3 regions of the Bradyrhizobium sp. MV1.5 genome follow, and region 1 is predicted to be linked to each of the others. Evidence: predicted binding sites of a transcription regulator. Region 1 holds the regulator's gene; each other region holds the start of a gene.

Region 1 (7,446 bases):
CAGGCCAAATACAAGGAGATCGTGACCCGGTTCCCGCCGGAGCCGAACGGTTACCTGCATATCGGCCACGCCAAGTCGATCGCGCTCAATTTCGGCATCGCCCAGGAGTTTCCGGGCCGCTGCCATCTGCGCTTCGACGACACCAACCCGGTCAAGGAAGAGCAGGAATATATCGATTCCATCCAGGCCGACGTGCGCTGGCTCGGCTTCGACTGGGGCAAGAACCTGTTCTTCGCCTCGGACTATTTCGACCGCCTCTACGAATGGGCGGAGCAGCTGATCCGCGACGGGCTCGCCTATGTGGACGACCAGACCCAGGAGGAGATTCGTCTTGCGCGCGGCACGCTGACCGAGCCCGGCAAGAACTCGCCGTTCCGCGATCGCAGCGTGGATGAAAATCTCGATCTCTTCCGACGCATGAAGGCGGGCGAATTCCCGAACGGCGCGCGCGTGCTGCGGGCCAAGATCGACATGGGTGCGGGCAACATCAATCTGCGCGACCCCGTGCTGTACCGCATCCTGCATGCGCACCATCCGCGCACCGGGACCAAGTGGAGCATCTATCCGAGCTACGACTATGCTCATGGCCAGTCGGACGCCATCGAGGGTATCACGCACTCGATCTGCACGCTGGAGTTCGAGGATCACCGGCCGCTCTACGACTGGTTCATCGAGAAGCTGCCGGTGCCGTCGAAACCGCACCAGTACGAATTCGCGCGGCTGAACCTGACCTACACGCTGCTGTCCAAGCGCGTGCTGACCCAGCTCGTCCGCGAGGGCCATGTCGCGGGCTGGGACGATCCGCGCATGCCGACCATGGCGGGGATGCGCCGCCGCGGCGTGCCGCCGGCGGCCTTGCGGGAGTTCGTCAAACGCATCGGCGTCGCCAAGGCCAACAGCGTCGTCGATGTCGGCATGCTCGAGTTCTGCATCCGCGAGGAGCTGAACCGGACGTCACAGCGGCGGATGGCGGTGCTGAAGCCGCTCAAGGTCGTGATCGAGAATTATCCGGAAGGGCAGACCGAGGAGCTCGAGGCGATCAATCATCCGGACGATCCCTCCGCCGGAACCCGGAAGATCACGTTCGGCCGTGAGCTCTATATCGAGCAGGACGACTTCATGGAGAACCCGCCGAAAAAGTTCTTTCGTCTGTCGCCGGGCAACGAGGTGCGGCTGCGCTACGCCTATTTCGTCAAGTGCACCGGCGTGATCAAGAACGATGCCGGCGAAGTGGTGGAATTGCGTTGCACCTACGATCCCGCGACCAAGGGCGGTAACGCGCCCGACGGCCGCAAGGTCAAGGCCACAATGCACTGGCTGTCGGCGGCAACATCCGTGCCCGCGGAAATCCGCGTCTACAACCAGCTGTTTGCCAGTCCGAGCCCGGACGCCTCGAACTTCGCCGCCGACCTCAATCCGCAGTCGCTGGAAATTCTCGCTGATGCCTGCGTCGAGGCGTCGGTTGCGAAAAGCAATTCGACCGAGCCGATGCAGTTCGAGCGCCAGGGCTATTTCGTGCGCGACAAGGACTCGACCCCCGGCAGACCGGTATTTTCCAGGACCATCGGCCTGCGCGACACGTTCGCGAAGGAAGTGGCTAAAGGCTGAAAAGAGCTGCGAGACCACAATGAGCGACGAAGCCGACGCCATCGTTTCCGCCATCATCGCGAAATGGCGCGCCGGCTTCGCCATGCTCGACGCCGCTGCCCTCTCGTCTCTGTATTCGAAGAATGCCTTCTTCTTCGGCTCCAACCCGAAGCTCTACCAGGGCAGGGACGGCGTAGCAGACTATTTCAATGGCCTGCCACGCTGGCGCAAACCGAGCGCGGTGTTCTCCGAAGTGAATGCGGCGAGGGCAGGTCCTGATCTGATCAACATGGCTGCAACCATCTCGTTCGATCTCGCCGGCGAACGTCCCGATTTCTCGGTCAAGATGAGCTGGGTCATCATTCGCGAGGACGGCGATTGGAAGATCGTCAATCACCATGCTTCGTCGCAGGTGCCGCTGATCTGACCAGCCGGGCACACGGCTTCGTCATTCTCGTGAGAGAACGAACTTGCATCCCGCGCGTTGGGGTGGGTCCAACAAGGAACCCACCATGCAGAACATCGCAGAGCATATGGAAGTCATCGGCGCCGATGGCGTCCACATCGGCACCGTCGACAAGGTCGAAGGCAATCGCATCAAGCTGACCAAGAAGGACAGCGGCGAGGGCAGCCACAAGGGACATCATCACTTCATCGACAAGGGCCTCGTCGCCGACATCGAGGGCAACAAGGTCCGGCTGTCGGCCAAGGCGGATGTCGCGGTGACGATGGAAGAGGAAAAGTAGCGGTCGCGCCCTTTCGTTCCTGATCCGTACCGCTATCCGCCCGCCTGCACGTTCCGGTAGCTTCTCGCTTCGTTGCGTATTATCGAGTGCAGGGAATGGCGGAGCCGGGCCGGACGGTACGGTCGCAGGGGATCGCGGGGACGTGGCCCGGGGGCCGCACCGCGTCTGCGGGCGGCCTTGCGGCTGCAGGCCTCGACCTCTGGACATCGCTGGCCGAGACCCTCCGCGCGTGGCTACGCGCCGAGGCTGGCGCCGGGCGGCTGTTGCCGTGGGTGCCCGTGGCGTTTGGCTGCGGCATCGCGCTTTATTTCTCCGCAGATCATGAGCCGGTGCTGTGGGTCGTTGCCACGAGCGCCGTCGCGCTCCTGCTTGGCGCGGCTCTGTTGCGGCGGAGCCGGTTGTTCGCCCCGGCCATCATGATCGCGGCGGTCGCGGCCGGCTTTGCCGTCGCGACCTGGAAGACGGCGCGCATCGCCCACCCCGTGCTGGCAAAGGCGCTCTATTCGGTGTCGTTGTCGGGCTTCGTCGAGGCCCGCGACATTCGCGAGCGTACAGATCGTTTTGTGCTGCGCGTCACCGCGATGGAGGCGCAGCGCAGCGACGTCAGGCTCGAGCGCGTGCGCCTGTCGGTCCGTAAGGGCACCGCGCCGGAGGTCGGCAGCTTCGTTCAGCTCAAGGCGCGGCTGATGCCGCCGCTCGCACCGGTGCGGCCCGGCAGTTACGACTTTTCGCGCGACATGTTCTTCCAGGGCATCGGCGCCTCCGGCTTCGCAATGGGCGCAATCACGGTGGCGGCGCCCCCTGAGACCGCCGGCTTGCGGCTGCGTTATGCGGCCTTCATGCAAGGCTTGCGCGATGCGATCGATGCCCGCATCCGGGCGACGCTCGACGGCGACAACCGGGCGATCGCGACTGCGCTGCTCACCGGGCGACGCGATGCGATCACCACGCCCGTCAACGATGCGATGTTCATCTCCGGTCTCGGCCACGTGCTCTCGATCTCCGGTTATCACATGGCCGTCGTGGCCGGTGTCGTGTTCTTCGCGGTGCGCGCGCTGCTCGCTTTGGTTCCGGGACTGGCGGCCGGCTTCGCCATCAAGAAATGGTCGGCCGCCGCGGCGCTGGTCGGCGCTGCGTTCTACCTGTTGCTGTCGGGCGCGGAGGTCGCCACGCAAAGGTCGTTCTTCATGACGGCGGTGGTGCTGATCGCGGTGATGGTCGATCGCCGTGCCATCACCTTCCGCACGCTCGCTGTCGCCGCGCTGATCGTGCTGACGGTCGCGCCGGAAGCGCTGGTGCATCCGAGTTTTCAGATGTCGTTTGCGGCAACGCTGGGGCTGGTGGCGCTGGTGCAGATCGGCATGCCGAATTTGTTTGCCTCGCCGGACCATTCGGCGACCGCGCGCATTGCGATGTGGGGTGGGCGCGAGATCGCGATGCTGTTCATGGCCTCGCTGATTGCGGGACTTGCGACTACGCCCTATGCCGCGTTCCATTTCCACCGTGTCACGCCGTTCGGCGTGCTCGCCAATCTCGGCGCGATGCCCGTGGTCTCGGCGCTGGTGATGCCGGCGGGACTGTTGGGGCTGCTTGCTGCGCCGTTCGGGCTGGACAGCGTGTTCTGGTGGCTGATGGGGATCGGCATCGAGTGGATGGTCGCGGTCTCCCGCTGGGTCGCGGCCTTGCCCGGCGCGGTCGGCCGCATCCCGGCGTTCGGGATCGCGCCGCTGATCGCGGCGAGCCTGGGAATCATCGTGCTGGGCTTGTTGCGCACGCCGCTGCGCTGGTCCGGCGCCCTGGTGCTGCTGGCAGCGATCCTCTGGGGACTGTCGGCGCGGCAGCCCGACGTCCTGATTGCCGGGGATGGCGCGAGCGTCGCGGTGCGGGGCAGGGACGGATATCTGCACCTGATCAGGACCAACAAGGACAGCTTTCTGCTCAAGGAATGGCTCGCTGCCGACGCCGATCCGCGCGATGCCGGCAGAGCCTCGCTGGCCGATGGCGTGTCCTGTGACGAATCCGGCTGCGTGACGCCACTGGCCGACGGGAGGCTGGTCGCGCTGGCACTGCGCGTCGACGCTCTCGTGGACGATTGCAGTCGGGCCGCGCTGGTGGTGACGACACGTCCCGCGCCGTCCGATTGCGCGGCGATGGTGGTCGATCGGCAGCGGCTCGCCAGCCAGAGCGCGCTGGCGCTGGCGCAGCGCGGTGACGGATTTGTGGTTCAGGCGGTGAGGGCGAGAGGCACGAGCCGCCCCTGGTTGCCGGCCGGCGCTGGCGAGGGTGATTTCGACGGCAGCCTTGCGCCGAAGGCGACCGCGTCCCGCATCAAGGACGCAACGCCCGCGGAGACGGACTTGCAGGCCGACGATTGATCTGATGGTGCGGAGCAATGCAGTGGGGTGGCGCATCCGCTCGGATTCGCCGGGCGCAAACCACACCTTCTCGCCGGCCACGGCCGGCGATGGCGATTCAATCCTGACCTCCGACCTCGTAGCCGGAGGGCGGCTGTGTCAGCCGATCGGCAGGTGCGTGACGGTCGGCTGCCTGTCGGCGATGATTTGCGCCTTGTTCTCGCGCTCGGTGACCGACTGAGTCACCGGCAGTTGCAGCACGGTCGCTCGCTGGCCTTCGACGAGCTGCGTCACCAGCACGTATTTGCCGTCGGGGAATTCGATCGCGTCATGATGGCGGTCGGGAACGTGCGGATCGATCTTGCCGAACTTGCCCACGCGGGAGTTGATGGTGCGCGTCCAGATCCAGCGATTGTCGTAGCGGACGTCGTCGGCGAAGGCCAGCTCCGTTCCCGGCAGCAGGCAGACCGCAACAGACGGATCGGCTGCGGAGGCGAAGCCGCGCGTCGAGGTGCCGCGGAAGCTTGTCGTGACAATCGTCTCGCCGACTTCGGCGGGGCGCGACGCGACGGCATGCAGGCTGTAGTCACACATCGGGTGCTCCTCATGCTGGGATAGCAACCCGCGTCTCTCAATCGAGGCGCAGGCCTCTATCAGAGTTGAAGCACGAACGCTCTGCTTGGTTGTGGGCAAATCTGCGGCTGGTCTCAGCGAGCCGCGATCACATTATCTTTCCCGAATTCAATAGGAACAAAGCACGCTGCGATGCATTTGGGAGGCGCGTGCTAGCCGCTGTTTCCGCGAACATTCGAGCCGCGAAGCGGTGCTGTTTCCTGGGCGTCGCGAGGAGCGAGTGCCGGACAAAGGGCCGGATAGTCTGTGCAGAACCAGAAAGACTATCCAGCCGGAGCGGACGATGATCCGCTCCAATCTCTGACCGGCGATGGCCGGCATGTAGTACTTCCCGTATGAAGCACTCCCGCATCAAGTACTCCCGGTATCAGTACTTCCGGTAAAGCCCGATCAGCTTGCCCTGAATCTTCACCCGGTCGGGCGGCAGGATGCGGACCTCATAGGCTGCGTTGGCGGGCTCGAGCGCGATCGAGGCGCCGCGACGGCGGAAGCGCTTCAGCGTCGCCTCCTCGTCGTCGATCAGCGCCACCACGATGTCGCCGGTATCAGCGCTCTCGTTGCGCTGGATCAGCGCCATGTCGCCGTCGAGGATGCCGGCCTCGACCATGGAATCACCGCGTACTTCGAGCGCGTAATGCTCGCCCGAGCCGAGCATGTCAGGCGGTACGCTGATGGTATGGCTGCGGGTCTGCAATGCCTCGATCGGCGTGCCGGCCGCGATGCGGCCCATCACCGGCACCGCCACGGGACGTTCGCCCTCGTCAGCGGGCAGGCTGGAGCCCGCACGCACCTTGCCGAGATTGCCCTCGATGACGCTCGGCGTGAAGCCGCGGCGGCTGCCGGCGGCCGCCTGGAGCTCCGGCAGCTTGATGACTTCAATCGCGCGGGCGCGGTTGGGCAGGCGTCGGATGAAGCCACGCTCCTCGAGCGCCGTGATCAGGCGATGGATGCCCGACTTCGAGCGCAGGTCGAGCGCATCCTTCATCTCGTCGAAGGAGGGCGGTACGCCGCTTTCCTTCAGACGTTCACTGATGAACCGCAGAAGCTCGTATTGTTTGCGCGTTAACATCTCGACCAAAGTCCCCCGGTTGATGTCGTCCGATTCCGAGACGCTGAATTCGGCCATAAGCCGCTACATGCTCGAAACAAATCATGAACGGACACTATATGTTCGATACATGTTCCGCAACTGCTTAATTTACCGTGAACAGGGCAAACTTCGCGGAACGCGCGTTGCCGAGGCGCTCAGACGGGGAGCCGCAACACTTCGCAAGCCGTGCCGGTCTCGGCCTTCGGCGCGAATGGTGCGCGTACGAGAAGTACCTGCGCTGCAGCGAGATTCGCAAGCAGCGAAGAGTCCTGATGATTGACGGGAAGAACGACGCGTGTGCCATCGTCACGCTCCTCCAGATGCGCCCGCAGATAGTCCTCGCGCTGGTCGTTGGCGCCGACGTCGCGGCCGAGCACGGCGCGTTCACGGCGATGGTGAATCACCGAACGGCCCGACAGGGCGCGAATCAGCGGCACCATGAACAGGAAAGCGCACACGTAGGACGACACGGGATTGCCCGGCAGGCCGATCACACCCATTGCGCCGAGTCGTCCGTGCATCATCGGCTTGCCTGGCCGCATCGCGATCTTCCAGAACGCCATCGCGATGCCTTCGTCCCGCAGCGCCTGCTGGACCAGATCGTGGTCGCCGACCGATGCGCCGCCGGTCGTGATCAGGATGTCGGCGCCGCTCTCGCGGGCGCGGCGGATGCCGGCGGTGGTCGCCTCCAGCGTGTCGGCGGCAATCCCGAGGTCGATGGTCTCGGCGCCTTCGCTGCGGGCGAGCGCGTGCAGGGCGTAGCCGTTGGAATAGACGATCTGGCCGTGGCCGGGCGTGGTGCCCGGCATCACCAGCTCGTCGCCGGTGGCGAGAATCGCGACCTTCGGTCGCCTGAAAACGGCAAGGTGCGGATGTTTCATCCCGGCGGCGAGCGCGAGGTCGCGCTCGGTGAGACGGCTTCCCTTGCGCAGGAGCACGTCGCCTTCGCGGAAATCGACGCCGGCGCGGCGGATGTGCCGTCCGGCGACCGCGGCTTCCTTGATCGTGATACGCTTGCCGGCGGCGACCGTGTCCT
Region 2 (7,446 bases), on a different contig from region 1:
CATTCGTGAAAATCCGACCTTCGCCCGTCTCCCGATCATCGCGTTGACGGCCAAGGCCATGAAGGGCGACCGCGAGAAATGCCTCGAGGCCGGCGCGTCGGACTACCTCGCCAAACCCGTCAACACCGATCAATTGCTGCTTGCAATCCGCATGTGGCTGCACCGCTGAGTTGGATGCCCGTATGGACCACGAAAAGGTCAACATCCTCCTCGTCGACGACCAGCCGGCCAAGCTGCTCGCCTATGAGGTGATCCTGAAGGATCTCGGCCAGAACCTCGTGATCGCCTCGTCCGGTCGCGAGGCCCTGGAGGTGCTGCTCAAGACCGAGATCGCGGTGATCCTGGTCGACGTCTGCATGCCCGAGCTCGACGGCTTCGAGCTCGCCGCGATGATCCGCGAGCACCCGCGCTTCCAGAAGACCGCGATGATCTTCATCTCGGCCATTCAAGTCAGCGACATTGACCGCCTGCGCGGCTACGAGATGGGCGCCGTCGACTACGTCCCGGTGCCGGTCGTGCCGGAGGTGCTGCGCGCCAAGGTCAAGGTGTTCGCAGAGCTCTATCGCAAGACCCGCGAACTCGAGCGGCTGAACCAGGATCTCGAGGACCGCGTGCGTGCACGCACCGCCGAGCTGGAGAATTCCACCGCAAAGCTCCGCGAGAGCGAAGAGCGGCGCAGCATGGCGATCGCCGCCGGCAAGATGGGCTCCTGGGACTGGGACTGGATCACGGGCGACTGGATGTGGGACGAGGGGCAATACCGCATCTTCGGCGTTGGCCCGGAGAGCTTCGAGGTGAACCCGGCCAACGTTCAGGCGCTGTTGCATCCGGATGACGTCGATCAGTTGCGCAAGGCGATCGCCGAATTCAACAAGGGCACACGCTCCTATGAAACGGAGTTCCGCATCGTGCGGCCCGACGGCGATGTGCGCTGGTGTGTCGGCACGGCCGCCGCCACGGTCGACGAGAGCGGTCGGGTCATGCGCGTCAGCGGCGTGACGGTGGACATCACCGAACGCAAGCGCGCGGAGGAACGGCAGACTCTGCTGGCGCGGGAAGTCGACCATCGGGCCAAGAATGCCCTGGCGCTGGCGCAATCGATCGTGCGCCTCACCCGCGCCGACGAGGTGAAAGCCTATGTCAGCGCCGTCGAGGGACGCATCAATGCACTGGCGCGCGTGCATACGATCCTGTCGCTATCGAGCTGGCAGGGCGCCGAACTCTCGAAGCTGATCGACGAGGAGCTTGCGCCCTATTCCCTCGGCGGCCAGATCAAATTGGCGGGGTCCGAAGTTCAGTTGCTGCCGGCGACCGCCCAGACGCTGGCGCTGGCGCTGCATGAACTTTTCACCAACTCGGCGAAGTATGGCGCGCTCTCGACGCGGACGGGACGGCTCGCAATCGGCTGGCAGGTCGAGGACGAACTGCTCACCCTGACGTGGGAGGAATCCGGCGGCCCGCTTGTCAAGACGCCGAAATCCCGCGGCTTTGGTACGCGGAGCCTGCTTGCGAGCGTCGAGTCCCAGCTCGGCGGGCAGGCGCGATTCGATTGGCGCGCCGAGGGCCTGTTGTGCCGGCTCGAGGTGCCGTTGGTCGGCAAGAGTGCCGCGACAACCGCGCCCGGCAACTTCGAAGCCGCCGGCTCCGCCGAATTGCAGCGCGCGTCCGGTTAACCGGAGGCCGCACTCTTCCTGCGCTCGATCGTTTGCGGTTCGCGCGCGACCCGTCCCTCGAGCCAGGCTTCCGTTTGGGCGAGATCACGCAGCGCCTTGGCATAGCGCCGCGCCGCGCTTCGCTCCGCGCCGCGGGGCAGCTTGCGCGCCTTGCGGAGGATGTCCGCCGCGGCGTTACGATAAGCCAGAGAGCGATAGAGAAAGACCACCTTACCCATATCGAATGTTCCCGTGTTGCGTGGTCATTCTTGCAGGCTTGGCATGAACGTCGGATGAAGCGGGCGATAACGATTCCTTCATGCGGATGGAACCGGCGCGTATCGCAGGCGTTGCTTGCGAAATCGGAATAAAGTTCCATGCGCGCGAAAAAGTCGGACCTGATCTCTCCGAGCGGGCTCATCAAGCTGATGACGCACGCCATGATGGGCGCAGCCCTCGGGCTCGCTTTCAGCCTCTTGCTGGTGCTGTCCAATCCAGGCGTCGCCAATTTGCTGAGTCACGGCGGAAGGCAGGCCGTAGTCGTTTTCGCCCTCACATTGGTGACGACGTTCGCGATCGGCGCGACACTCACCGGCGTCATATTCATCCTCGCAGAGAACGACCAGCAATCTTGAAGTATTGGTGATTTGCCGGAGCTCCCTTGTTCGGAACTCCCGCGACGAATGACGGTTGGCTGCCTGCGTCAATTCAACTCAGGGAGTTCCCGCACATGAAGACCACCAAGCTCGCGCTTGCGGTGATGTTGGCAATCGGCCTCGCCGCCGCGCCGTTCGCCGTGCAGGCCAAGTCGCACAAGGCAAAACACGGATCCTCGATGTCATCGTCGCAGACTACGGGCGCCAACACCAAGTCCTCCAAGGGGCCTGATCCCTCCGGTCAGGGCGGCTCCGGTCCCGGCTCCGACCAGGGCGGCACCATGACGAACAACAAAGGCGGCATGAGCAACACCAAGTAATCTACGCCGACATGGCAGACAAAAGCCCCGCGAACAACGCGGGGCTTTTCCGTCCGGGAGTCGCTGACTTCACGCTGCGCTGCGTTGAAGGTGCCGGCCTTCCTTCACTTCTTCGATGATTTTGGCGCTGAAGGCTTCGAGATCGCCGGGGTTGCGCGAGGTGATGACGCCCTGGTCAGCAACCACCTGCGAGTCTTCCCATGCCGCGCCGGCATTGATGACATCGGTCTTGATCGATTTGTATGAGGTCATCTTGCGGCCCCTGGCGATGCCTGTCTCAATCAGGAGCCAAGGCGCATGGCAGACTGCCGCAACGACCTTCTTCGCGTTGAAGATGTCCTTGACGAAGCTCAAAGCTTTCGGCTCGACCCGTAGGAGGTCAGGATTAATCTGCCCACCCGGCAGAACGATCGCATCGTAGTCGCTGCTCGATACCTGATCGAGCGTCTTGTCGACCTTCACGGGCCGACCCCAATCCTTCATGTCCCAGCCCTTGATCTCGCCGGGTGCAAGCGAGACCACATGGACCGTCGCGCCTGCCTGTTTCAAGCGGTCGCGCGGCACTTCCAGTTCCGATTGTTCAAAGCCGTGCGTGGCCAAGATCGCGATCGTCTTACCCTGAAGCTCCATGGAACACTCCGTTGATGTGAGAGGAGCCCGGTCAATCGGTCGAGCCGGCTTCCGTTCCGCGCGATTGCCGGCCTCACGCGGATGTGCGGCAGTTTATGTCGGCCACAGGAAGGTTCGCCGAAAAGATCGGTTGAACCGCATTCAATCCATCGAGGTGGCGAATGACGAACGTCCGGTCATTGCTCTCGCGCCGGGCGGCGCCGCTGCTCGGCGCAATCATGCTCATCTGCGGCATCATCATCGCGATCAGAGGCGCGTGGCTGATCGCCATGGGTGGCTCGTTCTAATATCTGCCGGCCGGCCTCGGCCGCTTGATCTCGGGCGTTCTATTGCTGGGCCGGCGCGCCGAAGGTGCCCTGATCTACCTGCCTTGACGTGACGAACTCGCTTAGCTGCGTCGGGCCTCAGGTGACGTTAAGGCGCGCTGCAGGATCTGCCTTCACCAGATGATCGAGTCGTGCACGCTTGCGCGCGATCAAGAGCTGGGCGGCGGCGGCGTCGAGCCCCTCGCGTTGCAGCTGCCGGATGGCAGAGCCCAGTTCGAGAATCTCGGCGCGCAGCTTTAGAATCCGGTACGCATCCGGGTCTTCCTCCACCGTGCGCTCCCAAAGCTCTCAGCGGCGCGCGATCACGCGCAGAGGACTACCTGATGTCTTCGCGGAACGAAGGCGCATCCTATCGCGGACATTCGGCAGGACATCGCCGCCACCTGCAGCCTTCCATTCGCCGATCAGCAGATTGATTTTCCGGCGCAGATCCATCTGCGCCAGGGCCTTCTCTGTGCAGTCGCGATCGCGCTCGACGAGTTCGCGGACGGACACCTCAATATCGGCCATTTCCAGCCTCAAGGCGCTGATTTTACGTCGAATTTCATTAATTCTGTTGTCCATGGCTTGTTAGAACAAAATAAGAACATATAGTCAAGTCACGATTTCAGAAGGGAGCAGCGACATGCAGGTTCAAGGTAAATACGACGCCAAGGCCTTCCTCACCGCCAAGACGTTCCTCACCGAGCAGATGACGCGCGCGCAGGGCCTCCGGCTGAAACGGCTGAGCGAAGAGGCGTATCAACCCGCGCAATATGCGCGGGATCTGTCCTCCAGCGAGGCAGCGCGGCGCATTCAGGCGCTGGAAGCCGAGATCGAGCTGGCGGATTCGTTCTAGGCCAGCTCGCGTATCCCCGACGTTGCCTGCGCGCTTCGGAACCATGCCTGTCCCGGATGGTTTTCCCCTGCCAAGGGAGAACATGCATGGCACGCAAGGCAAAGAAGCGCCGCTACTCGCGCAGCTCCGGCAGTGATGTCGAAAGCGAGATGAAGCGCTACAAGAAGGGTACCGCGAAAAGCGGACCGGGCGGTCGAGGCGGACGCGTGAAGAGCCGCAAGCAGGCGATCGCGATCGGCCTGTCGAAAGCGCGCAAGAAGGGCAAGAAGGTCCCGAAGAAAGCCGCGAAGCGGAAGACGTCCAAGAAGACGTCCAAGAAGACATCCAGGAAAACCAAGAAGACTTCGAAGAAAACGTCGAAGCGCAAATCCTCCAAACGGTCGCGCTGACCTCTGTCAGATCATGCTGCCCGGCATGAAGCAGCGGATCGAAACGCCGAACGCGGTCTTCACCGGCCACACCATGGTGCGGCCGGCCCGGTTCGGCTCGGTGATCACCGCTTCGTCCGGCACCTCGACCCATTCGCCGTCGAGCCGCACGCGATAATGTCCATTGTGCGAGTCCCAGTCGGGATCGGCGACGGCAAACCCATCCGCATCCGAGCAGCACGGACCGAGATGGCTGCGCAGGCCGTCGAACCACGGCTTGAGGGGTGAGTCCGCGTAGCGTCCATCGTCACGCCCGAGAGCGTTTCCACCCCACAGCACGAATGGCGCCACGAGCAGCGCAGTCCTCAGCGAGAGCTTCAATCGATCCATGTCGGCACCGATCAAATACGAATTGCCGGCCGGCTCAGCGGCGGCAAGTTCGAAGTTCCACGCTTGCAATCGTCGGCAGCGTCATTGCCGCCGAGTCCGTACGAGATCTGCAATTGTGATGAGCGAACACGGCTTTTTCGGACGAACCGGGTCATCCTCCCTGCCGTTAACGAGAATGTTATCGGCGATCTGCGGAAATCCTGAAGGCGAACAGGAAAGGCGGCCCAAAGGCCGCCTTTGGAGTTGCGCCGATCGACGTTCGCCCTATGCGAGCGGCACCGCCACGAACCGGGTCGCCTGCGCGCTTCTGACCTGCAGCAGCACGCTGCGCTTGCCGGACGATTTCGCCTGCGCCAGCTCGGAACGGACATCGCCGATATTGGCGACGGCCTTGCCGCCCACATTGAGGATGACGTCGCCGGTCTGGATGCCGCGCTGCGCGGCCGGACCTTGCGGATCGACTTCAGTGACGACGACGCCCTTCTGGCCGGCGCCCTGCACGTCGCCGGCCGGAGCCAGGCTGAGCCCGAGACGCGGCGGCATGCCGGCATCTGGCTGCGACTTGCCCTCGTCGGCTCTGGCCTGCCGCTCGTTCGGCAACTCGCCAAGCGCCAGTGTCACCGTCTTGCTGTCGCCCTTGTGGACGACATCGAGCTTCACGGACGTGCCCGGCGCCAGGGTGGCGATGGTGCGGGCGAGATCGCGGGAATCCTTGATCGCGGTGCCGTTGACGGCGGTGATGACGTCGCCCGCCTCGATGCCCGCCTTCGCCGCCGGGCTGCCGTCCTGCGGATTGTCGACGATCGCGCCGCGCGCCTCCTTGAGGCCGAGGCTGTCGGCGATATCCGACGTCACCGGCTGCACCTGCACGCCGAGCCAGCCGCGCGTGACCGCGCCCTTGTCCTTCAACTGTGCGACGACGAGCTTTGCGGTCGAGGCCGGAATGTCGAAGCCGATGCCGACCGAGCCGCCGGAGGGCGAGAAGATCGCAGTGTTCACACCGATCACGTTGCCGTTCATGTCGAAGGCCGGGCCGCCGGAATTGCCCTTGTTGATCGGCGCGTCGATCTGGATGAAGTCGTCATAGGGGCCGTTGCCGATGTCGCGGCCGCTGGCCGAGACGATGCCGGCGGTCACGGTGCCGCCGAGGCCGAAGGGATTGCCGACCGCGACCACCCAGTCGCCGATGCGCGGCTTCTGGTCGGAGAATTTGACGAACGGAAAATCCTTCTTGCCTTCGACCTTGATCAGCGCGAGATCGGTCTTCGGATCGGTGCCGACCACTTTCGCGCTGTAGGTCGTGCCGTCGTCCATCGTCACTTGCACAGACTCGGCGTGATCGACGACGTGGTTGTTGGTCACGGCATAGCCGTCGGCGGAGATGAAGAAGCCCGAGCCCTCACCCGTGATCATCTGCCGGCGGTGGCGCGGCATGCCCTCCATGCCACCCGGGCCGGGGAAGCCGAATTGCCGTGAGAATTGATCGAAGGGCGATGCTTCGTCTGAATCCATCCGGTTCTGTTGCAGCATCGCGCTCTTGTCGTTGTCCTGGTCGATCCTGACCCGCACCGAGATGACGGCGGGTTTGACCTTGCTGACGAGGTCGCCGAAGCCCGGCGGTGTCGCGGCGGTCTCTGCGGCCTGGGCGGGCGCAATGAAGGAGGTCGCGCTGAACGGCGAAGAGCCGGGGGCAGTCGCCAGCACGGCCAGGCCAAGCGCGGCGACGGTGCCGAGCAGCGCGAGCCGGCGCGGTCTCAGGATCTTGCGGGACGTTGTGGTGTCGGAATTGACGTGATCGCTCATGTCGATATGTCCATGTTGGGTAAGTCGCCTTGCACCCAACATGGGGGTTGCCACCTTACAGCGTCCCGTCCACGTCATTAAATCTTGGCAAAGTGGCCGGGGCCGGCGACAAAAAACGAGGGCTGCACATTTGATGCAGCTCAACGCGGGCCCCGGGCAGCGTGGAAGACTGCAGCCACCGGATGATGTCCATCGGAGGCGCGTCATGTACAAAGACATTCTCGTCCACATCCCTACCGAGCGCCCGATGCGCCCGGCGATCGACGGCTCGATCTCGCTCGCGGCCGGCCTCAACGCCCATCTGGACGCAGTCGCGGTGGGTTATGTGGCAACCAGCGCGGCCTACGTGATGGAGGGCGGCGCTGCCGTGGCGGCTGTGTTCGAGATGGAGCGCGAAAGCGCAGTGCAGCGCGCCGAGGCGGCGCTCGCGGTGTTCAAGAGCGAAGCGATGAACGCCGGCATT
Region 3 (7,446 bases), on a different contig from region 1:
AGCCGGTGTACATGGTGAGGATCGCCGAGGCCCAGAGCAGCGCCAGTCCGATCATCGAGACCATGGGCACGACCTCATCGCCGGCCGGACCAGCCAGCAGGAAGCCGATGGCGATGAGCTGAACCGTCGTCTTCCATTTCGCAAGCTTGGTCACGGGCACGCTGACGCGCAACGCGGCAAGATATTCGCGCAGGCCCGAGACCAGGATCTCGCGGCACAGGATCACGATGGCGGCCCACAGCGACCAGCCGTGAATGATGCCGTCGGCGGCCAGCATCAGCAGGCACGAGGCGACCAGAAGCTTGTCGGCGATCGGATCGAGCATCCGGCCGAACGCCGATTGTTGATTCCAGATCCGCGCGTAATAGCCGTCGAGGTAGTCGGTGACCGCAGCCGCGATGAAAATGGCGACCGCGACCCAGCGCAGCCACAGCGGGCCGTCCATGATCGACTGTGCGTAGATGCACCCGACCACGACCGGGATCGCGGCGATCCGGCCGTAGGTCAGGATGTTCGGGAGGGACATCGCGCGGCTGGTCGTCCCTCGTGTCGTGGCGATGTTCATCCGTCCTACCAATACCGCTGCAGCGTGAAGGTCAACCGTTCCGCTCCCAAATGGGGTGCGGGATGCGACGACCATATGACCGCGGCCCCCCTTTATTTCACCCCGGCTGGGGATGGAAATACTCGAAAATCCTGCGAGCGCTCTCGGCGCTCACCCCCGGAACCTTGCCGAGATCGGTGATCGAAGCCCGTTCGATCTCCTTCAGGGTTCCGAAATGGTGCAGCAAGGCACGTTTGCGTGACGGACCGATGCCCGGAATCTCCTGCAAGCCGGCCTCGCGGATGTCCTTCTTGCGCAGCTTGCGGTGTGAGCCGATGACGAAGCGGTGCGCCTCGTCCCGCAGCCGCTGGATGAAATAGAGCACGGGGTCGCGCGGCTCCAGCTTGATCGCCTCGCGCTCCGGCATGAACAGGGTCTCGCGGCCGGCATCCCGGTCCGGCCCCTTGGCCACCGACATCAGCGCCACCTGGGTCAGGCCGAGATTTGCAAAGATTTCCCGGACCGCGTTGAGCTGGCCGCGGCCGCCGTCGATGATCACGAGATCGGGCCATTGCGGGAGGTCGTCGTCCTTGGCTTTGGCCGCGCCATCTTCGGGTGGGTTGATCAGGCGCTTGAAGCGGCGCTCCAGCACCTCGCGCATCATCGCGAAGTCGTCGCCCGGCGTGATCCCTTCCGACTTGATGTTGAACTTGCGGTACTGGTTTTTCACAAAACCGTCCGGGCCGGCGACGATCATGGCGCCGACCGCGTTGGTGCCCTGGATGTGGCTGTTGTCGTAGACCTCGATCCGCTTCGGCGCATGCGGCAGGCTCAGGGTCGTGGCCATGGCGTCCAGCAGGCGGCTCTGCGTCGCGGTGTCCGCGAGCTTGCGGCCCAGGGCCTCGCGCGCGTTGGTGAGCGCGTGGGTGACGAGCTCCTTCTTCTCGCCGCGCTTCGGCGTGGATACCTCGACCTTGCGGCCGGCCTTGATCGACAGCGCGTTGCCGAGCAGCTCGCTCTCCTCGATCTCGTGTGAGAGCAGGATGTTCCTCGGCGGCGGCTTGTCGTCATAGAACTGGGCGAGGAAGGAGCCGAGCACCTCTTCCGGCGTATACGTCTTCTCCGCGCGCGGGAAATAGGCGCGGTTGCCCCAGTTCTGCCCGGTGCGGAAGAAGAACACCTCGACGCATGAGAAGCCGCCCTCCTGGTGGATGGCGAACACGTCGGCTTCTTCCACCGTGCGCGGATTGATGCCCTGCTGCGACTGGATCGCGGAGAGCGCAGCAAGGCGGTCGCGGTAGAGCGCGGCGCTCTCGAATTCGAGCTCGCCGGAGGCCTTCTCCATCTCGCTAGCAAGCTCCTGCTTCACCGCATGGCTCTTGCCGGACAGGAAGTCGCTCGCCTCGCGCACCAGGGTCGTGTAGCCGGGGAAGTCGATCTCGCGGGTGCAGGGGCCGGCGCAACGGCGGATCTGGTAGAGCAGGCAGGGCCGCGACCGGCTCTCGAAGAAGGAATCCGTGCAGGAGCGGATCAGGAACGCGCGCTGAAGTGCGGTGATGGTGCGGTTGACGGCGCCGGCCGAGGCGAACGGGCCGAAATAGCGACCGGGCCGCGTCTGCGCGCCGCGATGCTTCAGGATCTGCGGCGCCCAATGGTCGCCCGTGATCAGGATATAGGGAAACGACTTGTCGTCGCGCAGCTGCACATTGAAGCGCGGCCGAAGCTGCTTGATGAGGTTGGCTTCCAGCAGCAGCGCTTCGGTCTCGGTGTGGGTCGAGATGATTTCCACGGTCACTGTGGCGGCGATCATGCGCAGGATGCGCGCCGGCTGCGGCGCGCTCTGGCGCGCATAGTTCGACAGGCGCTTTTTGACGTTCTTGGCCTTGCCGACATAGAGCACGTCGGCGTTCGCATTGAGCATGCGATAGACGCCGGGCGAGGTGGGAGCGAGGCGGACCGCGCGTTCGATCGCCTCGTGGCCGGTCGCCAGCGGCTCTTCGCCGACGGTGCCGCTCTCTTCCAGGATGTCCGGCAGCCGCGCATCGTCCTCGTCGTCGCCGTTCGCGGTGGCGGGATCGAGGTCGGGCGCCGCTTCCGTTTCCTGGGGCGGGACGTCGGGCGCGTTGCCGCGCACGGGTTTGCGCGCGCGTGCGTCGTCCGGATTGTCGGGGGAATCGTGAACCATGGTGCGAATCTAGGCGCTGCGGGTGCCGATTTGAAGTTCCGGCCGTGCCGCACGCACAGGATGGCGGCGCAGTTCCCGGTAACGCTTGCTTAAGCCTGTTAACAGCGCGGTAACCCGGCTTAACAGGCCTTTAACTTAAAACTCTCGATAAATCTTACGCGAAAAAGGGATGGTTCCGTAACCATGCGGTTTTGCCTCGCGCGGCGGCGTGGGCACCGCAGCGGTGACGGCAGTTGCGTTGGAGTGTGTGATGAAGGGGCTCGTTGTGGGCGCAGCCGCGTTGGCTGCAGTCGGCTGGACGGCTTCGGCAGAGGCCGCCGATCTCAATTACGGGCAGCGTGCGCCTTACACGGTCAATCAGCCGCTCAATGCCTATAGCTGGGCTGGTCCGTATCTTGGCGCCAATCTCGGCTACGAATGGGGTTCGGTGAGCAACAATCCCGCAAAGCCGTCAGGCTTCGTCGGCGGCGTTCAGGCCGGCTACAATTTCCAGAACGGCCCATGGGTGTTCGGTGTCGAGGGCGACATCCAGGCCGCCGGTGCCGACGACACCTTCGCGCCGTGGAAGTTCTCCAATCCGTGGTTCGGCACCCTGCGTGGCCGCGCCGGCTACGCCTTCAGCAACGTGCTGTTCTACGGCACGGCGGGCCTCGCCTTCGGCGAGCTGCGCGCGCAGACGTTCGGCTGGACCGAGTCGCACACCAGCGCCGGCTGGACCATCGGTGCCGGCGCGGAAGTCGGGTTCGCGCCGAACTGGAGCGCCAAGCTCGAATATCTCTATATCGATCTGTCGACGAGCCAGTTCGCGATTACGGGCGTGTCAAACGGCTATAGCGCCAGCGTTGTGCGCGCAGGCGTGAACTATCGCTTCTGATAGCTAAGAAGAAAATACCGGACCAACCTCCCGGCCGCTTGCGGCCGGGATTTTTTTCGCCAGGCGCGCTAGGGAAGGATGACCAAATCGACCGCCTTCGGCCCCTTGCCCTTCTTGTCCGGTTCGACTTCGAAAGTAATGCGCTGTCCTTCGGCGAGGTCCTTCAGTCCGGCCCGCTCCACAGCAGTAATATGCACGAAGACGTCGCGGCCCCCGTCGTCCGGTTTGATGAATCCGTAGCCGCGCTCACCGTTGAAAAACTTGACCGTTCCCGTCATGGCCATCGGGAAACTCCCCCTCATTGCTCCTCCGTCGTGACGCAGACGCACGTCACGACATGACCGGGCCTTACGAAGCCCGGGAGCTGGCCATCCTTGGGCAGACCATTCGGTCCGACTGGATCTTTCTTAGGCCTTCACTCCGCCGCAACCATTCGCGGAAGCGGAACGTAAAGCCAGTCACTGCAACAGCATAATACGGTTCTCTGCAGATTGACTACCGCTCCTGCATATTTTTCCCAAGATGCCGGAGTGTTACGGTCTCGGCACTTCTAATCGGAATCTGGCAGCACCACCCTGGCCGAGCGGCATTTCCAGCTCGGGCAGGATCGTCTTGAGCTCGCCCTGCAGCGTGTAAGGAGGATTGACGATCAAGAGCCCGGTGGAGGTGAGAGTTGCGCCGTCGGCCTGCGGCGCCACGCTGAATTCTAGGCGCAGGCATTTTCCCGGCGGCTTTGCTGCGGCTGCGAGCCGCGCCACTGATTGCACCAGCGCGTCGGTGGCGCGCCGGCTCTTGGCGGGATACCAGATTACATAGATACCGGTCGGCCATTTCGCGAAAGCCGCCGAGAAGGCCTCGCCGAGCTTTTCGAACTCGTCCTTGGCCTCGAACGGCGGGTCGATCAGCACGAGCCCACGCCGTTCCTTCGGCGGCACGAAAGCCGGCAGCGCCATCCAGCCGTCGAGGTCGACCACGCGGGCCTGTTCGTCGCGGCGCAGCACGCCGATCAGCGCCTTGCGCGCCTTCGGCTCGAGCTCGCAGAGCAAGAGGCGGTCCTGCGGCCTCAGCAGGCCGCGCGCGATCAGCGGCGAGCCCGGATAGGCCTTGAGCTCGCCTTTCGGATTGAAGGCGCGGACGATGTCGAGATAGGGCTTGGTGAGCGCCATGGCGTCATTCGACAGCCGCGCCTGCATCAGCCGCGCAATGCCCGTCAGCCACTCGCCGCCGCGGCGCGCCTCATCGCTTTCGAGATCGTAAAGGCCGGCGCCGGCATGGGTGTCGATGACGCGGAACGCGCCCGGCTTGTCCTGGAGATAGGTGATGATGCGCGCCAGCACGATGTGTTTGATGACATCGGCGAAGCTGCCGGCATGAAAGGCGTGGCGGTAATTCATGCAAGAGCACTACGCCACGTGACGGCCCGAGCAAAGAGGCACGACGCCTGGGCTAGCCACCCCGGATCGGCGGCATCGTCACCTGGTCGCGGCGGCAGGCGCGGCGGTCGATCTCCTCGCAGGCGCGGAATTGCAGGTCCTTGCTGAGGCAGATGCGGACTTCCGATAGCCGCGTCCGGTTGCAGGTGATCGAGACGGCGGCATTGCTGAGGCCCGGATTGGCCTTGATGAAGGCTTCCTCCACCTCCGCCGGCGCCACGGTCTTGGCCTGCGACAGATCGAGATATTCGGCCGGAATCTTGATCGCGGCGCGTGCCTTCCGGATCGTCTCGAAATAGCTGCGGTCGGCGAGCCCCGAGCAGGTGCCGTGCTTGTCCCATTCGTTGAAGATCAGACCCGGCGCCGGCATCAGATCGAGCATGGAGGAAACGATGCTGCGGTTCAGCCGCGGCGACGGCCGCTGGCAATATTCCGGGAAACCGTTCTCATATTGCGGCCACAGACCATGCACCACGAAGGCGTAGGGCCGTCCGCTGCACTGGATCTGCGAGCGGCCGCCGCGCTCCGCCGCCTCTTCGCAGAAGGAGGGCGACCACGACAGCGACAGCACATAAAAATCGAATTCGCCGGGCGTGTTCTGCCGCTTGTCCTGGGCCTTGGCGCCACCGGCCAATACAGCCAGCCCGGCCGCAAGCGTCAGCGAGATCATCAGGCGGGAGAACGAATGCAATCTGGAATGAAACATGGCGACGCCCCTCAACTAGACTGTGCAGACGAGCCTAGCAGGCGATAAGAACATTTCAAGAACAAAATGCGGGGCGACCGTCGGTCGGCCGCCTGATCGGTCCGGATCAGAGCAATTATTGCTTGGCGGCGCGGCAGGCCGGGTTGTAGGCCCAGTTGCGGTCGAGCCCGACCACGCACCATTCGACGCCCTGGCCGTAGCCGGCGAAGCCGCCATCCTCGACGATCGAGAAATGCACCTTGCGCAGCTTGCCATCGGTGAGCATGGCTTCGCCGGTGCAATAGCGGCGGGGAATGTTGTCGGACGCCCAGGGCCGGAACGCAGTCTCGTGAACCGCGGAGAAGCCGGTGATCTTCAACGAGGAATTCCAGAACGAGCTTTCCTTCTCCCAGAACTGGGAGGCGATCGTCGGCAGCGCCCTGTCGCATTCGGAGACGTTGCCGTCATAGCGCGGCCCGCTCAGCCAGAAATTCAGCTCCAGCGGATTGGCGGCCCTGGCCTCGCCGAGCGACAGCGCCCCGAACAGAAGGCCGAGCACGGCGGCAAAGCGGAGCGATTTCAGGAAGGTCGAGGCGCGCATGGGCAATCCAGACAGCATGATCTGCGAGGGTCGGACGGTGCCGCGAAGGCCGGGGGAGGTCAAGTGCAGCGCTGCAACACTTGCCGACGAGTTGACCGCAATGCTGCGTTAGAGGGGTCTTCCGTTCTTTCCACCGCCGCGCCGGCACCGTAAACTGCCACCAACCAATCGGAGTGACGGGAATGCGAATCATTGCGGCCGCGGGCCTACTTGCCCTGGGTATGTTGGCGAGCCAGTCGGCGCGCGCCGATCTCCTTCCGGTGCCTCCGTTCAAGGGCAACGACACCGGCGGCATCATCGCCTATTCAATGGCAACCCAGGTCGATGCGCGGCAGGTCGCGGTCGATCACTGTGCGCGCTATGGCAAGGTCGCCAAATTCCTGGCGATGCAGGCCTATGAGGGCGGCTACATCTCGTTCTCCTGCCGCTGGGTGCCCTATGGCGCCGCCGACCAGCCGATCCGCACGCTCTACTGAGGCGCTTTCGCAACGCCGCTATCTCGCAGCCGGGAGCTTCCCACATGACGCGCAAACTCGCTTTGCTCGGCTCCGCCCTTTGCCTCGTCTTGTCGGCAGGCAGCGCCCGGGCTGACGACCTGCCGGTGCGCAAGGCGGGCCTGTGGGAATTGAAGATGATCAGGACCGGCACGCCGGTGCCCGAGATGACCATGCAGCACTGCACCGACGAGACCGTCGACAAGGAGATGAACAACAACGTCTCCCCGATGGCCAAGCAGATCTGCGCCAAGCAGGACATCAAGAAGACCGCAACCGGCTATGTCAGCGATTCCGAATGCAATGTCGCCGGCATCAGCACGACCTCGCATGCTGAGATCACCGGCGATTTCAATTCGGCCTATACGGTGAAGACGTCGTCGCACGCGCAAGGCGGCGCCGCCGGCACGGCAGGCCGCGACACGAGCATGCAGCTCGAAGCGAAATGGCTGGGGGCCTGCAAGCCGGACCAGAAGCCCGGCGATATCGTGATGCCCGGCGGCTTCAAGATGAACGTACGCGACATGGACAAGCTCAAGGCGCTGTTGCCGAAATAGGGTGAGATCGTAGCCCGGATGGAGCGAAGCGAAATCCGGGACCGGTGCGTCGATCGCGAAGAAGGAATCCCGG

Evidence for each region. The regulator LexA, encoded in region 1, represses DNA repair genes until DNA is damaged. The targets are predictions, from matches to a motif close to TGTTCNNNNTGTGTTCNG.
Region 2: AC0L2J_RS11200 (DUF3072 domain-containing protein) is a predicted target of LexA. The motif match lies at 4,156-4,173, and genes of this name have one in related genera.
Region 3: AC0L2J_RS10155 (ribonuclease T2 family protein) is a predicted target of LexA. The motif match lies at 5,789-5,806, and genes of this name have one in related genera.

The regions. Positions count from the first base shown of each region.
Region 1 is NZ_JBVVPL010000027.1:44,838-52,283, reverse strand. Features, by position in the region: gene AC0L2J_RS23525 (glutamine--tRNA ligase/YqeY domain fusion protein) at 1-1,608, shown strand, start outside; gene AC0L2J_RS23520 (nuclear transport factor 2 family protein) at 1,628-2,014, shown strand; gene AC0L2J_RS23515 (DUF2171 domain-containing protein) at 2,100-2,333, shown strand; gene AC0L2J_RS23510 (ComEC/Rec2 family competence protein) at 2,429-4,708, shown strand; gene AC0L2J_RS23505 (hypothetical protein) at 4,847-5,281, opposite strand; gene lexA (transcriptional repressor LexA) at 5,688-6,389, opposite strand; gene AC0L2J_RS23495 (molybdopterin molybdotransferase MoeA) at 6,566-7,446, opposite strand, start outside.
Region 2 is NZ_JBVVPL010000009.1:14,371-21,816, reverse strand. Features, by position in the region: gene AC0L2J_RS11245 (HAMP domain-containing protein) at 1-169, shown strand, start outside; gene AC0L2J_RS11240 (HWE histidine kinase domain-containing protein) at 183-1,673, shown strand; gene AC0L2J_RS11235 (hypothetical protein) at 1,670-1,891, opposite strand; gene AC0L2J_RS11230 (hypothetical protein) at 2,030-2,287, shown strand; gene AC0L2J_RS11225 (hypothetical protein) at 2,383-2,628, shown strand; gene AC0L2J_RS11220 (type 1 glutamine amidotransferase domain-containing protein) at 2,698-3,258, opposite strand; gene AC0L2J_RS11215 (hypothetical protein) at 3,332-3,529, opposite strand; gene AC0L2J_RS11210 (hypothetical protein) at 3,663-3,854, opposite strand; gene AC0L2J_RS11205 (hypothetical protein) at 3,873-4,094, opposite strand; gene AC0L2J_RS11200 (DUF3072 domain-containing protein) at 4,210-4,422, shown strand; gene AC0L2J_RS11195 (DUF6496 domain-containing protein) at 4,509-4,811, shown strand; gene AC0L2J_RS11190 (hypothetical protein) at 4,818-5,180, opposite strand; gene AC0L2J_RS11185 (Do family serine endopeptidase) at 5,445-6,983, opposite strand; gene AC0L2J_RS11180 (universal stress protein) at 7,189-7,446, shown strand, end outside.
Region 3 is NZ_JBVVPL010000008.1:18,102-25,547, forward strand. Features, by position in the region: gene pgsA (CDP-diacylglycerol--glycerol-3-phosphate 3-phosphatidyltransferase) at 1-565, opposite strand, end outside; gene uvrC (excinuclease ABC subunit UvrC) at 663-2,729, opposite strand; gene AC0L2J_RS10140 (outer membrane protein) at 2,980-3,603, shown strand; gene AC0L2J_RS10145 (cold-shock protein) at 3,672-3,887, opposite strand; gene AC0L2J_RS10150 (23S rRNA (adenine(2030)-N(6))-methyltransferase RlmJ) at 4,137-4,997, opposite strand; gene AC0L2J_RS10155 (ribonuclease T2 family protein) at 5,050-5,742, opposite strand; gene AC0L2J_RS10160 (hypothetical protein) at 5,858-6,322, opposite strand; gene AC0L2J_RS10165 (hypothetical protein) at 6,505-6,798, shown strand; gene AC0L2J_RS10170 (DUF3617 domain-containing protein) at 6,843-7,373, shown strand.